DNA from 3 places in the Exiguobacterium abrahamii genome. Region 3 is predicted to be linked to each of the others. Evidence: riboswitches for the same ligand, from Rfam matches in the RefSeq annotation. Region 3 holds a riboswitch; each other region holds the start of a gene.
The links. A riboswitch is a leader RNA that binds a small molecule or an ion and turns the genes downstream of it on or off. The one in region 3 is predicted to bind S-adenosylmethionine.
Positions count from the first base shown of each region.

Region 1 (4,657 bases), on a different contig from region 3:
GTTTGGCTGTCTCGTTCTCATGAACGATCGAGTCCTTGATCGGGTTGAAGCCAGCGTCAACGGCAATGCCATTGTTGATGATTGATGCCGCGACGTCCGGTAAGACGCGTGGCGTTTGCCCGGCGACGATCGGAACGATTTTCAGCTTCTTCGGATTCTCGACGATCTTATCGACCGAGCCGTTGCCATCGAAGTCGTCCGGTAGCTTGATCAGACTCGCTTCTTGCAGTAATAAGAGGGCGCGCCCCATGTTCGTCGCTTCGTTCGGAACGGCGATTTTCCCGCCATTTGGAATGTCTTTGACGTCCTTGTATTTATCCGAGTAGATCCCCATCGGTGCGATGACGGTCGTCGCGATCGGTGATAGCTTCAACTTGTGTTCCTTCTTGAAGGCGTTGAAGTAGGAAATCGTCTGGAAGGCATTGGCGTCGATCTCGCCCTCAGCCAGTGCCATGTTCGGCTGGACATAATCGGAGAACTTGACGAGCTCGATTTTGATGCCTTCCTTCTCTGCTTTTTTCGCGACATAATCCCAAACTTGTGTGTCTGAACCGCTGACACCGAGCTTGATCGTCTTTTCGTCTTCTCCTGATGCTGCGCACCCGGCAAATAAAATCGTCGTGAGTGTTGCTCCAATTGCTACTGCTTTTTTCATGACTGAATCGCTCCCTTGATTAATGTCTTCTGATTTTTCGTGCGACGATGTTGCCTGTCGTCTGTAAGCCTTGGACTAAAATGACGAGAATCCCGACCGTGATGATCATGACTTTCGTATCGAATCGTTGATAACCATAAGTAATTGCTAAGTCACCCAAACCGCCACCACCGATGGCACCTGCCATCGCTGACGCCCCAATCAAGCCGACCGTCGCGATCGTTAAGTTCAGGATGAGTGAACCAAGTGCCTCCGGCAGAAGGAAGCGGAAAATCGTTTGAAACGGTGTTGCGCCCATCGCTTCTGCTGCTTCAAGAACGCCTTTATCGACTTCGAGTAACGAACTCTCAATCAAACGTGCCATGTACGGTGCGGCGTAAAAGACGAGCGGGACGATGGCGGCTTCTGTTCCGATCGATGTCTGAACGATCAAGCGCGTCAAGGGGATGATTGCGACGAGTAAGATGATGAACGGAATCGAGCGGAAAATATTGACGATACTGTTGAAGAACGTGAACAGTGGAACATTTTCAAGCAATGCGCCTTTTCGCGTGACAACAAGCAGGATCCCGAGTGGTAAACCGATCAAGGTCGAGAATAAGAGTGAGACGGATACCATCGTCATCGTCTGCAAAAATGCTGTCCAGATATCACTGTAATTAACTAGCATGGGCAAGTACCTCCTCGACCGTCACCTGTGCCTGATCGATGTAGTGTAACGCTCGTTTCACTTCAGCCGGCTCACCGATCAGTTCAACGAGCAGAGTGCCAAACGGTGTCTCCTGCAACTCTGTGATGCTCCCGTGCAAGATATTGACATCGACGTCAAAGCGTTTTGCGACTTGCGATAAGAGTGGTTGACCGGTATGGTGTCCGAGAAAATGAATCTTATAAATTGGATGTGCACTCCGCGACTCGATCAACTGACGAATCGATGCTGGAATCTCGTCATGCATGACAGAGCGGACGAAGTTTTTCGCTGTCTCAGTCTGCGGATTTGAAAAGACGTCAAAGACCGTTCCTGACTCGATCAGTTTCCCAGCTTCAATGACAGCGACGCGGTCGCAAATCTCCCGGATGACGCCCATCTCGTGGGTGATCAAGAGAATCGTGATCCCGTACTCGGCATTAATCCGTTTTAATAACTGGAGAATATGATGCGTCGTCTGGGGATCGAGCGCTGACGTCGCTTCGTCACATAAGAGGACGGAAGGTTGCGTCGCGAGTGCCCGGGCGATACCAACGCGCTGTTTCTGTCCACCCGACAATTGATCCGGATAATGATCCGCCTTATCCGCGAGATCAACGAATTCGAGCAACTCCGTCACCCGGCGGCGAATCTCATCTTTCTTGACGCCTGCGAGAACGAGTGGCTTCGCAACGTTCGTAAAGACCGTGTTCGCATTCAATAGATTGAAGTGCTGAAAGATCATGCCGATCCGTTGTTTTGCTTGGCGCAATTTTTTCGGAGACAGTTGCGTTAAATCTTCCCCATCGACCGTCACCGTTCCTGACGTCGGTCGTTCCAACAGATTGACGCAGCGGAGCAGTGAACTTTTTCCGGCACCGCTAAAGCCGATGACACCAAAGATTTCGCCTTTTTCGATTGTCAGGTCGACACCGTCGAGCGCTGCGATCGTCTGATCTTTCGTGACGTACGTTTTTTTGACTTGATGAAATGCAATCATTCCGTTTTCCCCCTTCATTCAACAAAAAAGGTCTCTTCTTGAGAAACAAGAAGAGACCTGGATCCGCACAGTGGCAGAATCCACTCCACTCATCTCTCAGACATCTGTCTGATGGAATTGGCACAGTGCTCATAATGAGTCTGTTGCCGAGGTTTCGTAGGGCCAGTCCCTCCACCTCTCTGGATAAGTATTGCGGTATGAAATTCGTATGTGTGTTGTTGCGTTGTTGCTTATGTCGTAAAACTAATTTTTACATTACGGGTCGAAACTTTAAAAGTCAACCAACTTTGCAAAAATAATCCATTTGGCGCATATCGATGGATAAACAAGTTACGAATTAGCTTAATGAACGGATCATGATTCGTCAAGAACGATTTGACAAGTCATTTTCGAACGTGCTACCATCGTTTCAATGATTATTCCGACAATTCCAATATGATATTTATCAAGAGTGAACGAGAGACCTGGCTCTATGACTTCACGGCAACCTGCAATCTGTAAGGTGCTCCGACCAGCAAAGCGCGGCTTTGGATGATACGGTGAAAAACTCGTGGGCGTCCAAGCAGTGACGTCGACGAGTTTTTTTCATGAATGGAGGAAAAATAGTAATGATGAACTATCCTGTATTGACTGGTGCTGAAGCGTTTTATTTTCAAGGTGGACCGATCGGCATTCTAATCTGTCATGGGTTTAATGCCACTCCGCAAAGTGTCCGAGACGTCGGTGAGGCATTCGCTGCTGAAGGTTTTACCGTCTATGCCCCGCGCTTACGTGGACATGGAACGAACGTCCGCGAGTTTGAACAATCGACTGCTCGATGTTGGAAGCAAAGCCTGCAAGACGGCTATGAACGTTTACAAGAAACATGCGATCAAGTCTTCGTCATCGGTCAATCGATGGGGGCGACGCTTGCACTGTCACTCGCCGCTGACGGCATTCCGTTCGCCGGCATCATTACGATCAATGCCGCTCTTTCCGTTCCATCCTATGAAGCACTATCGTTCGACGACGGTCCAGAGTATTTACCGGAAGGGGCACCGGACATCAAGCGGTCTGCTTTCGAAATCATTTATGACCTCGTTCCAAGCCGTTGTGCGTTCGAACTCGTTCGTCTGATGGATGAGACGAAAGGACGTCTTGGATCGATCCTTCTACCGACCTTGATTCTTTACTCGGCGACGGATCACGTCGTTCCGCCATCGAGCTCAGATTATCTGCATCAACATATCGGGACGAATGATAAACGCAGCTACTGTTTACTGAACTCGTATCACGTCGCGACACTCGATCATGATCAGGATTTGATCGTTCGTGAGACGATCCGCTTCATCGAACGCTCAAGCCGGTTCTCACAGGAAACGGGATAATAAAAAAAAACAGCTATTCACTTAGAAGCGAATAGCTGCTACATCAAAGGACGACCGCGATCGGTTCGTCTTTTTTTAATTTTCTTGGTGCTGCACCGACTGGAGCGGCTTCGGTTTTCCAGGCACCTCATGGCAATGGCGGCATCGTGGCTCATACGATTCTGAAGCGCCTACTAGGATGATCGGATCATCGTAGTTCGCTGGTTTTCCATCAATCAACCGTTGTGTCCGGGAAGCCGGATCCCCACACGAAAGACAGATGGCCTGTAGCTTCGTTACGAATTCTGCGCGCGCCAGTAATTCCGGCATCTTGCCGAATGGCTCTGCCCGGAAATCTTGATCAAGACCTGCACAAATGACGCGTTTTCCGTCTTGTGCGAGTGCTTCGATGACTTGTACGATCTCATCATCAAAGAATTGAACTTCATCGATTCCGACGATTTGTGTTTCTTCTGCTACTGCTGCGTAGAGATCGCGACTCGTCGCCATCGGAATCGCCACGACGGAATTGCCGATATGAGAGACGACATGCTCTTCATGGTACCGGTCGTCGATTGCCGGCTTGAATACTTGAATGGGCAGTTTGCCGTACTGCGCCCGTCTGACACGACGAATCAACTCTTCCGATTTCCCGGAAAACATACTGCCACAAATTACTTCGATCCAGCCGTACTGATTTATTACATGCATCATCGTCCGACACCGTCCTCTAAAAATAGTCACTTTAACGAGTATAGCCCGAAACGGTATCGAGAAAAAGGGTTGACTTCCGGAAATCAAAATTCATTTTTTCTTTACCTAGAATTTTTGTCCTTTCATTCCAACCGTCCCCTATTTCCTGTACACTGAAGAAGAAGACTCTCACGAAAGAAGGTGTCCCCGATTCATCATCTCTTACATGACATCCTGCACCAATATGGTGCCCTTGGTCTCTCCGTCCTTCTCGC
Region 1 is NZ_JADOYC010000001.1:68,872-73,528, reverse strand. It holds gene ITJ88_RS00415 (MetQ/NlpA family ABC transporter substrate-binding protein) at 1-655, opposite strand, end outside; gene ITJ88_RS00410 (methionine ABC transporter permease) at 675-1,325, opposite strand; gene ITJ88_RS00405 (methionine ABC transporter ATP-binding protein) at 1,315-2,343, opposite strand; SAM riboswitch class I at 2,430-2,533, opposite strand; SAM riboswitch class I at 2,783-2,884, shown strand; gene ITJ88_RS00400 (alpha/beta hydrolase) at 2,952-3,710, shown strand; gene ITJ88_RS00395 (thymidine kinase) at 3,786-4,400, opposite strand; gene ITJ88_RS00390 (DedA family protein) at 4,584-4,657, shown strand, end outside.
Region 1: another riboswitch for S-adenosylmethionine. It lies ahead of ITJ88_RS00405 (methionine ABC transporter ATP-binding protein); the one in region 3 lies ahead of msrA (peptide-methionine (S)-S-oxide reductase MsrA).

Region 2 (4,657 bases), on a different contig from region 3:
GTGGTATCGGTTCTAACACAAAACGACCGGAATTCAAAGAGATGATCTCTCCTTGGAATCCGGTCATTTTTTACATCAGTTTGCCCATTCAGGCTTGCTGAAGCCTTTGAATGATTTTTCGATGACTGTATTGAAGGCGTCCGATTCGACGGCTGCCTTCAAATCTTTTGCGACTTGCTTGTCCGCATCTTTCGTTTGGACAGCGACGAGGTTGCGGTATTGTTCGTCCATCGTCTCAAGCGCTAGCGCATCGAGTAAGTCGAATTTCGCAGCAAGTGCGAAGTTCCCTGGAACGGCTGAGATGTCGACACTTTCAACAGCGCGTGGCAGTTGAGCCGCTTCGAGTGGTTTGATGACGAGTTTCTTCGGATTCTTGACGATATCTTTTTCTGAAACGGTTAGTGGATCAGCGTCCGGCTTGAGTTCAATCCAGCCTTGTTCTGCCAAGAGGTTCAGTGCCCGTGCTTGGTTCGTTGGATCATTCGGCGTCGCAACTTCAGCACCTGTCTTGACGTCGTCAAGCGTCTTCGCTGTCTTGCTGTATAGTCCCATCGGTGCTGTCGGAACCGTGATCAGTCCTTTTAAATCGAGGTTCTTTTCTTTAGAGAACGTCTTCAGATAGATCGAGTGTTGGAACAAGTTGGCGTCGATGTTCCCACTACCGAGGGCGATGTTCGGTTGGATGTAATCGCTGAACTCGACGATTTCGACTTTATAGCCTTTCTTCTCGAGTTGTGGCTGGATCGCTTGTTTGACCATGTCGCTATACGGACCGCTCGTCGCACCAATCTTGATCGTCTTTTCTTTTTCATCAGCACTGCTGTCTCCACATCCCGCGAGGACTCCTGCACCGAGTAAGGCTGTTGCTAAAAAGGCATATCGTTTTTTCATGATTCCACTCTCCCTTTGTATGTATGATTAGCGTTTATCTGTTTTTCGCGCCAGTTGATTGCCAAGTGCTTGAATACTTTGAACGATGACGATGAGAACGACGATCGTCACGATCATGATGAGATTATCGTAGCGATAGTACCCGAAACGGATCGCGAGGTCACCAACACCACCGCCGCCGACGATACCAGCCATCGCTGAGAAGCCGATCAAGCTGATCGTCGTTAATGTGATGCCCTGAATGATGCCAGGAAGTGCTTCCGGTAAGAGGACACTGACGATGATCCGCAATGGTTTCGCCCCACAGGCTTCCGCTGCTTCGATTAGACCAGGCGGAATTTCGCGGAGTGATGTTTCGACGAGGCGTGCGAGAAATGGAATCGCTGCGACACTAAGGCTGACGGACGCTGCCGTCGGACCGATCGTATTGTCGAGTAAGAACTTCGTCAACGGAATGAGGGCAACGAGCAAGATGATGAACGGTAGCGACCGGACGATGTTGACGACGAAGTCAAGAACACGGCGGACGGCAAGGTTTTGAAAAAATAATCCGCGGTCGGTGACGAACAAGAGAATCCCGAGCGGAATCCCGACGACCAATGCGAAGGCAAGTGAAATTCCGACCATCCACGCCGTCTCACCGAGCGCCTTCAAGAGCTCCGGTAACATCGTTTGAATACGATCAAGCCACATCCTGAATCACCTCGAGTGCATGAAGTTCCGTCGCGAGCCAGTCGAGGGCAGGAGCGATTTGGTCGGATGAGCCCGTCAAGCTGACAATCAGGACACCGAAGGCGACGTCTTGAATGTAGTCGACCTTACCGTGCAAGATGCTGACCGAGATATCGTAACGGCGTATCGCTTCTGATAACGTACTCTCACCGGTCTTCTCGCCCGTGAACTGTAAGCGGATGATCTTACCCGGCGTTGCCTGTAAGATGCGTTCCGGCAATTCGATTTGTAGTGCCGTATCGACATAATGTTGCGTCACCGGATGCTTGGCTTGACTGAACAAGTCATAGGTTGAGGCGACTTCAACGACTTCACCTTGCGACATGACCGCGACGCGATGGCAAATCTGTTTGACGACATCAATCTCATGCGTGATGAGGACGATCGTCAATCCGAGTCGTTCATTCAAATCCTTCAGCAGTTCAAGGATCTGAAGTGTCGTAACAGGGTCAAGAGCGGATGTCGCTTCATCACATAACAAGACGGTCGGATTGTTTGCGAGTGCCCGGGCAATCCCGACGCGCTGTTTCTGTCCACCGCTTAATTGACTCGGGAAGTTCGTCTCAAATCCTTCAAGTCCGACGAGCGAGACGAGCTCGCGAATTCGCTCCGGGAAATCTGCTCGTTTGACGCCAGCGGCCTTGAGCGCAAAAGCGATGTTATCCGCGACGTTGCGCGACTGGATCAATTGGAAATGCTGAAAGATCATTCCTGTCCGCAAGCGAAGTTGACGCAAATCTGCTTTTGACATCCCACCGAGCGAGACACCGTCGACCTTGACGGTTCCTTGTGTCGGATGCTCAAGCCCGTTGATCAGGCGAAGTAATGTACTTTTACCGGCACCGGACTCACCGATGATTCCGAAGATTTCTCCTTTTTGAATCGTCAAATCGACATCCCGTAAGGCAAAAATCGGGGTCCGATCTCGAACGAACCGTTTTGTAATGTGTTTGAATTCAATCATCCGCTCATCTCCTCATACAAAAAAAGTCGCTTTTTCCTAGTAGCGGAGCAACCAGAAAAAAAGCGACGAAAGTGTAAGATTTCGTAACTTATCTCTCAGAATGAAGATCATTCTGTAGGATGTGGCACCGTTCCTTACAGGTGGTTGCCGGACGTCGTTGGGCCTAATCCCTCGGTCGCTCTCGATAAGTAGTTATGCTGTTGGGATTTACTTTAACGGAAATGATTCCCATCTGTCAAATGTTTTTTCAGAATTATTCCGCAACAGGTGTCCGGAACAGGTTGAGCGTTCCGATTCGATCGACGGCTTCTTCTAGACGTTCGACGTCAGCAATTAAGCTGATTCGCACGTAACCTTCACCGTATTCGCCGAAGAAGGATCCAGGGGTCACGGCGACGTGTGCTTCGTCAAGCAGGTGATCGGTGAAGCTTTGGGACGTGTAACCTTCCGGAACAGGAAGCCAGACGAAGAAGGAACCGCCCGGGCGTGGACCACTCCAACCAATCGCATCGAGTTTTGCGAACAACGCATCGCGTCGTGTTTCATACAAGCTACTTAACTCACGGACGCACGTTTGGTCACTCGTCAGAGCGACGGTCGCCGCATGCTGAATCGGTGTGAAGGCACTGACGTAGAGATGTTCTTGGTATGTTTCGATGCTTGAGATGACGGACGGATTTCCGATCGCGAAGGCAATCCGGAAGCCGGACATGTTGAAGCGTTTTGAGAGTGAGAATAGCTCAATCCCGACGTCTTTCGCCCCTTCCGTCTGCAGGAAGCTACGTGTCGGACCATCGAAACTGATGCCACCGTATGCTAAGTCATGGACGACGCAGATATCATGGGCATCGGCGAAAGCGACTGTCTGTTCGAAGGCTTCTGCCGTTGCGGTCGCACCCGTCGGATTACTCGGATAGTTGAGGAACAACATCCGGGCACGCTCGACGTCCGTCGTATCAAGTAAGTCGTAATCCGGTAAGAAGTTATTTTTCTCAAGCAACGGAAGCGTGATCGGGTAAGCACCAGCAAGTGCGGCGCCAGACAGGTAATCCGGGTATCCTGGATCCGGAACGATGACACCCTCTCCAGGGTTGACGATCGTCTGCGGTAAGGCGACGATGCCGGCTTTACTGCCGAGGAGAATTGCGACTTCCGTTGCCGGATCGATCGTGACACCGAATTCAGTCGCATAAAAGCGCGCGACGGCTTGTTTTAGAAAATCATGTCCACGAAACGGTGGATATTGAAGGTTCGTCGGTTCATCGATCGCCTGTTTCAGTGCGTCGAGAATATGTACGGGCGTCGTTTGATCGGGTGTTCCTTGACCAAGTGTGATGACATCGTGACCTGCTGCTTTGACAGCGCCAATTCGATTCGCAAGTTCAGCGAAGACGGGTGCAGGAAGCCGGTCGATGGCGATGGATGGAGCGAAATGTTTCATGGATGCGTGCCTCCTTCGTGGTATTGTCGTCAAGGATAACGAATATTCAGTCAAAAGAAAAGAACTTTTTCGAAATTCAAAAAAATTGTCGGATAAACAGGTACAGATAAGTGGAGCGGGAATAAAGAGTAGGGAGAGGAGTGGGAAGATGAAGCGAGCTAAATGGAAAGAGTCAGTCGTCTATCAAGTCTACTGGCGTAGCTTTAAAGATTCGAACGGGGATGGGATTGGTGATTTACGAGGTGTCATCGACAAGCTTGATTACATCGCTTCACTTGGTGTCGATGTCGTGTGGTTGAATCCGTGTTATCGTTCCCCAGACGTCGATAACGGCTATGATATTGCCGATTATTACGAGATCATGGAAAAAGCGGGAACGATGGGAGATCTAAAGGAGTTGATCACGGCCGCTCATGCCCGTGGATTAAAGGTCATTCTCGATTTAGTCGTGAACCATACGAGTGACCAGCATGACTGGTTCCGTCAGTCGCGAGAGCGGATCAACGATAAGGATGACTGGTACATCTGGCAGGAAGGCACGAAAGAGACGCCTCCGAACAACTGGCGCTCGTACTTTGCGCCAAGCCCGTGGACGTGGAGTGAAGAACGCGGGCAGTATTATTTTCATT
Region 2 is NZ_JADOYC010000001.1:252,615-257,271, forward strand. It holds gene ITJ88_RS01240 (GNAT family N-acetyltransferase) at 1-16, shown strand, start outside; gene ITJ88_RS01245 (MetQ/NlpA family ABC transporter substrate-binding protein) at 76-891, opposite strand; gene ITJ88_RS01250 (methionine ABC transporter permease) at 919-1,584, opposite strand; gene ITJ88_RS01255 (methionine ABC transporter ATP-binding protein) at 1,574-2,587, opposite strand; SAM riboswitch class I at 2,673-2,778, opposite strand; gene ITJ88_RS01260 (aminotransferase class I/II-fold pyridoxal phosphate-dependent enzyme) at 2,841-4,028, opposite strand; gene ITJ88_RS01265 (glycoside hydrolase family 13 protein) at 4,177-4,657, shown strand, end outside.
Region 2: another riboswitch for S-adenosylmethionine. It lies ahead of ITJ88_RS01255 (methionine ABC transporter ATP-binding protein); the one in region 3 lies ahead of msrA (peptide-methionine (S)-S-oxide reductase MsrA).

Region 3 (4,657 bases):
GACCTAAGGCGCCAATTAATCGGACCGATGAGGTAAGCCCATTTGCTTTCGTCTGTGTAAAACCACTCCAGAGCGCCCCTCCGAGCATTCCCATTTGATAAGCCCCTTGCATATAACTTAAATCCATCGCATCTCCTTGAAGCACATCATGAACGAGTAAGGGGATTCCGAGTAAGAGTGGTCCAAAGAAAAAGAAATTGACACAGATGACAAGAAAAAGTGTCTGCTTGAGTTGCTGAAAGTGAAAGACGTAATGCAACCCTTCTTTTAGTTCAAAGAGAGCTGAATGCTGACGTGCTCGCTTGACCTTAGATTCACGAATACCATACGTGAAGAGAAGCGTCAGACAGAGTGTTCCGAAAATCACGAGAAAGACGTACGAGTAAGAGGAATGGCTGAGGATGACTCCACCAAGAATCGGACCTGAAAAGAGAACGATTTGATTAGATGTCTGAATCAATGAATTGGCTTTAGTGAGCTGTTCTTTCGAAACGAGTGTAGGCAGTAAGGAAGCATTCGCTGGCGAAAAGAATGCTTCCACACTACCGAATAAAAAGGCAAATCCTAAAATCGTCAGCAATGTAAGCTGATCGGCATGAAGTAACACGAGGAGGCAAATTATAAAACTGATCCGTAGACCGCTTGAGATACGCATGATCGTCGAACGTTTATAGCGATCGGATAAGACGCCACCGAACAACATGAGAAAAATACGGGGTAACAAGGTGGTCATGAGGACGAATCCGAGATATGACGCCTGGTTTAGCGTATGGATGACATACCATTGTTCAACAAACAGATAGGTTGATAGGGAGAGGGCGGAGCACATACCGGACCCCCATAAAAATAAAAAAGATCGATTTTTAAACAGTGATTGTTGCGTCTCCATTTCAATAGGTAGCATAAGACACCTCCGATTTAGACCTCGTCGTTCTCAAACAGTGGTTCATCAATTGCAAAGGCAGTTGTCATGATATAGAAGTGTTTTTTATCTTTTGCGTCTCGTGAAGGAGACCGTGTGAACTCGTCCAATAGAGCACGATACTTTGTAGCAAAGCGTTGAAAGTCGGCTTCAGACATCGTCAGTTCCTTTTGAAGTGATAAGCTCATCCAGTCCTCGACGTTCGAAGATGAAGGAGAAAAAGTAGCTGTCGGAGCCGTAAGAACGCGTGTCTTTGCCCGGTCCAATACTTCGAGATACGACTGCCGGGTCGCCTCTTTCGTCTCGACGAAGTTCAGTAGATGATCGGCAGGAATGTATCCTCGAGCAATCGCTTGATAGTATTTCAATAGATTGCCGCCCTGTTCTTCCGTCCGGACGAGACGAATCAAGTCATGCTTTTCAAGTTCTCGTACGTGATAGAGGATCTTCGCGCGGGATAACGTCAGTACGTGGGCTAACTGATGTACCGTATGTGGTTTTTCTACGAGAAGCATGAGGATTTTTGTTCGTAACGGATCACTGATCACTTTTAATTGTTCATAGCTCTCTAATATGTGAATCGCTTTTTGTTCCATGCAATCATCTCCTTTTTAACCGGTTAATTTTTATTAACCGTAAAATAAATGACTCCATTTGTAAACGGTTACAAATTTATGTAAGGGTATTAGTAAAGAAGACACCGTTTGTTTACATGCAAAAAAACTGACTCCCGTAACATCTCGATCATCCTCCACTTTCTACTGAAAGTAAGGGAAGGACGAGATGTTTGAAATCAGTCTCAGCTACTGTATGTGGTTCGAGGTGATTAGACCGTCGTCGTATCTTTCCATTCCTGCTCGATGAAAGCATCGCGACCAGAAGCAGCACGATCTTTTTTATAGTGCTCTGGATTTTTCTTATGGAAGTCTTGATGGTACTCTTCCGCCGGATAAAATTCAGAAGCGGCATCGATTCGCGTCACGATCGGTTGTTTGAAACGATTGCTTGCAGCGAGGGCATCACGGGAAGCGATTGCTGCTTCATGCTGTGCATCCGTATGATAGAAAATCGCTGGTGCGTACTGCGTGCCGCGATCTTGGAATTGACCTTCTGCATCTGTTGGATCCGTTTGTGGCCAGTAGAGTTCGAGCAGACGCTCGTACGGGAACAGGCTCGGATCAAACGTGATTTGGACGACTTCGAGATGTCCCGTCGTTCCTGTTTTGACTTGCTCGTACGTTGGGTTATCGACGTGACCGCCCATGTAACCCGATACGATTCCCTCGATTCCTGGTAATTCTTCAAACGGTGTCACCATGCACCAAAAACATCCACCTGCAAATGTTGCTTTTTCCATCCGTCTCTTCCTCTCCGTGGGAAATTCCCATTGTATGTCTGACAGCGAGAAAAACGAAAACGACTCCTTCGCTTGGTTGCAAAAGGAGTCGCCGCTTTTTATCAACCAAAGCTTTCGCTTTGCTGGTCGTAGCACCTTGCTATGCGCAGGTTGCTGGGACGTCATCGATCCAGATCTCTCGGTCCACTCTTGATAAGGGTATATGAAGTTGATGTCATTCGTTATCATTGTTGTGATGATACCATTCACACAGAAATAAAGTCAATCCTTAGGTTTCAAGGCACGTAAAACCGTCGCTCCGAGTGTCTTCGCACCAACCAACAACGCCTGTTCGTTGATTTCGTACTGCGGATGATGCTGTGGATAGTTGACGCGACCGTCCGTATATCCGGAGCCGGTAAAGAAGTAACTTCCTGGCACATGCGTTAGATAATGCGCGAAGTCATCCGCAGCCATCATTGGTGTGAGTGCCCGGACGGATGCTTCCGGTAAGAAAGAAGCGGCTTCCTGAACGAGTTTTGTCTCGTCCGGATGATTCCAGAGCGCCGGGTAACCAGTCGTGAAGTCGATTGAATAGGTGGCACCAATGCCGGCACATGTCGTTTTGGCGACAAGATCGACTTCTTGCCGGAGCTGATGCCGCAATGTCTCATTGAACGTCCGAATTTCGCCGACGATGCGTGCTTCACCCGTGACGATGTTCGGCGCCGTTCCCGCATGGAAGGATCCGATTGCAAGAACTGCCGGCTCGAACGGATCGACCCGTCGACTGACGAGATGCTGTAAGTTACAGACGAGCTGCGCTCCAGCGACGAGCGCATCTTTTGTTTTGTGCGGTGCTTGCGCATGTCCACCTTGACCATGGACGATGATTTCGAATTCGTCGATTGCACATAATGTATGTCCTTCTCGAAAACCGATCGTACCGACCGGTAAATCATTTTCGAGATGTGTCGCAAAAATCGCATCGACGCCTTCGAGGACGCCGGCTTCGATCATTTGGATGGCTCCACCGGGAAAGACCTCTTCTCCATGCTGATGGATGATTCGAATCGTTCCTTGCAATTGATCTCGTAACGGATAGAGTGTAGCAGCAAGGGCCATCACCATCGCCGTATGTCCATCGTGTCCACAGGCATGCATGACACCGGGATGGATCGACCGGAAGGCAAGTGTTGTCTCTTCTTGAAGTGGTAAAGCATCGAAATCTGCACGGACCGCAATCGTCGGACCAGGCTGTTTGCCTTCGATCGTCGCGACGACACCACGACCTCCGACGGCTGTTTGATAAGGGATGCCCTGCTCCGCATAAAAGTTTGCAATCCGTTCTGGTGTACGGACTTCCTGGAAAGAAAGTTCCGGATGTCGATGAAAATCACGCCGTAACGCAATCATCTTTGGTTCGAATTGTTCGAGTGCTTCAAAAAGTTGTGTTTGCATCTTCAAGCTCCTTTGACGTGTGTTTTTTCGTGAAAATGGGTACAGATACAGGTAATCACGAAAGGGGATAATGAAACATGGGAGAAATCGTCGTCAACGCTGTACTTACCATCAAAGCAGGACTCGCGGATCAAGTCTTTCCGATTCTACAAACGGTCTATCATGCCGCGCAAAAAGAGGAAGGATGCTTGCGCTATTCCTTGCATCAATCGATCGAGGATGAGCATCAGTTCATGCTGTATGAAGTGTATCGTGACGAAGAGGCGCTTGAAGCGCATATCGCATCCGACCACTATAAAGCATACCGTGAACAGATCGAGTTATACTTGATGGATCGACAAGTAACGAAATACGTCGAGATGACATTCTGACGTGTTGCGATAAGAAGAGACGAACCCGTCGAATTCGACGGATTCGTCTTTTTTGTCTTACATCGATTTGAAACCGAGGAAATGCTCTTGCCAACGCGGTTCATAAATCGAGTTGATTTGAAGCTGTGAACCGCCCGCATGGATAAAGTGTTCGCTATCGAGCATGATCCCGATATGCGATGGACCATCCGTGTAGGTATTCTGGAAGAAGACGATATCCGAGCGTTTGCCGCTTGAGATACTCGTCCGACGATTCGTAAAGAACGCACCGTACCAGTAGCCACGAACATTCGTCCGACCACCGTATTTTCCAGCCTTGTTCGTCGCGTAATGAATCAAGCCGGAACAGTCAAAACCACCGTTCACGGCATCTTGCGAACCCCATGTGTAAGGTGTGCCGATATGTTGAACGGCTGCTTGGATCAGCTTTTCACCGCGCGTATTATTCTTTTGGACGACTCGTTTATCGGACGTAATCGTCACGGCTGAGACCGGAAGATAAACAGGTGTCCAGCCCGACTGGATGACATAGAAGTTCCCGACCCGGTGACGCGGATAAACGCGTTT
Region 3 is NZ_JADOYC010000003.1:35,800-40,456, reverse strand. It holds gene ITJ88_RS11450 (MFS transporter) at 1-904, opposite strand, end outside; gene ITJ88_RS11445 (winged helix-turn-helix domain-containing protein) at 919-1,518, opposite strand; gene msrA (peptide-methionine (S)-S-oxide reductase MsrA) at 1,749-2,279, opposite strand; SAM riboswitch class I at 2,375-2,478, opposite strand; gene ITJ88_RS11435 (M20 metallopeptidase family protein) at 2,541-3,719, opposite strand; gene ITJ88_RS11430 (putative quinol monooxygenase) at 3,797-4,090, shown strand; gene ITJ88_RS11425 (C40 family peptidase) at 4,148-4,657, opposite strand, start outside.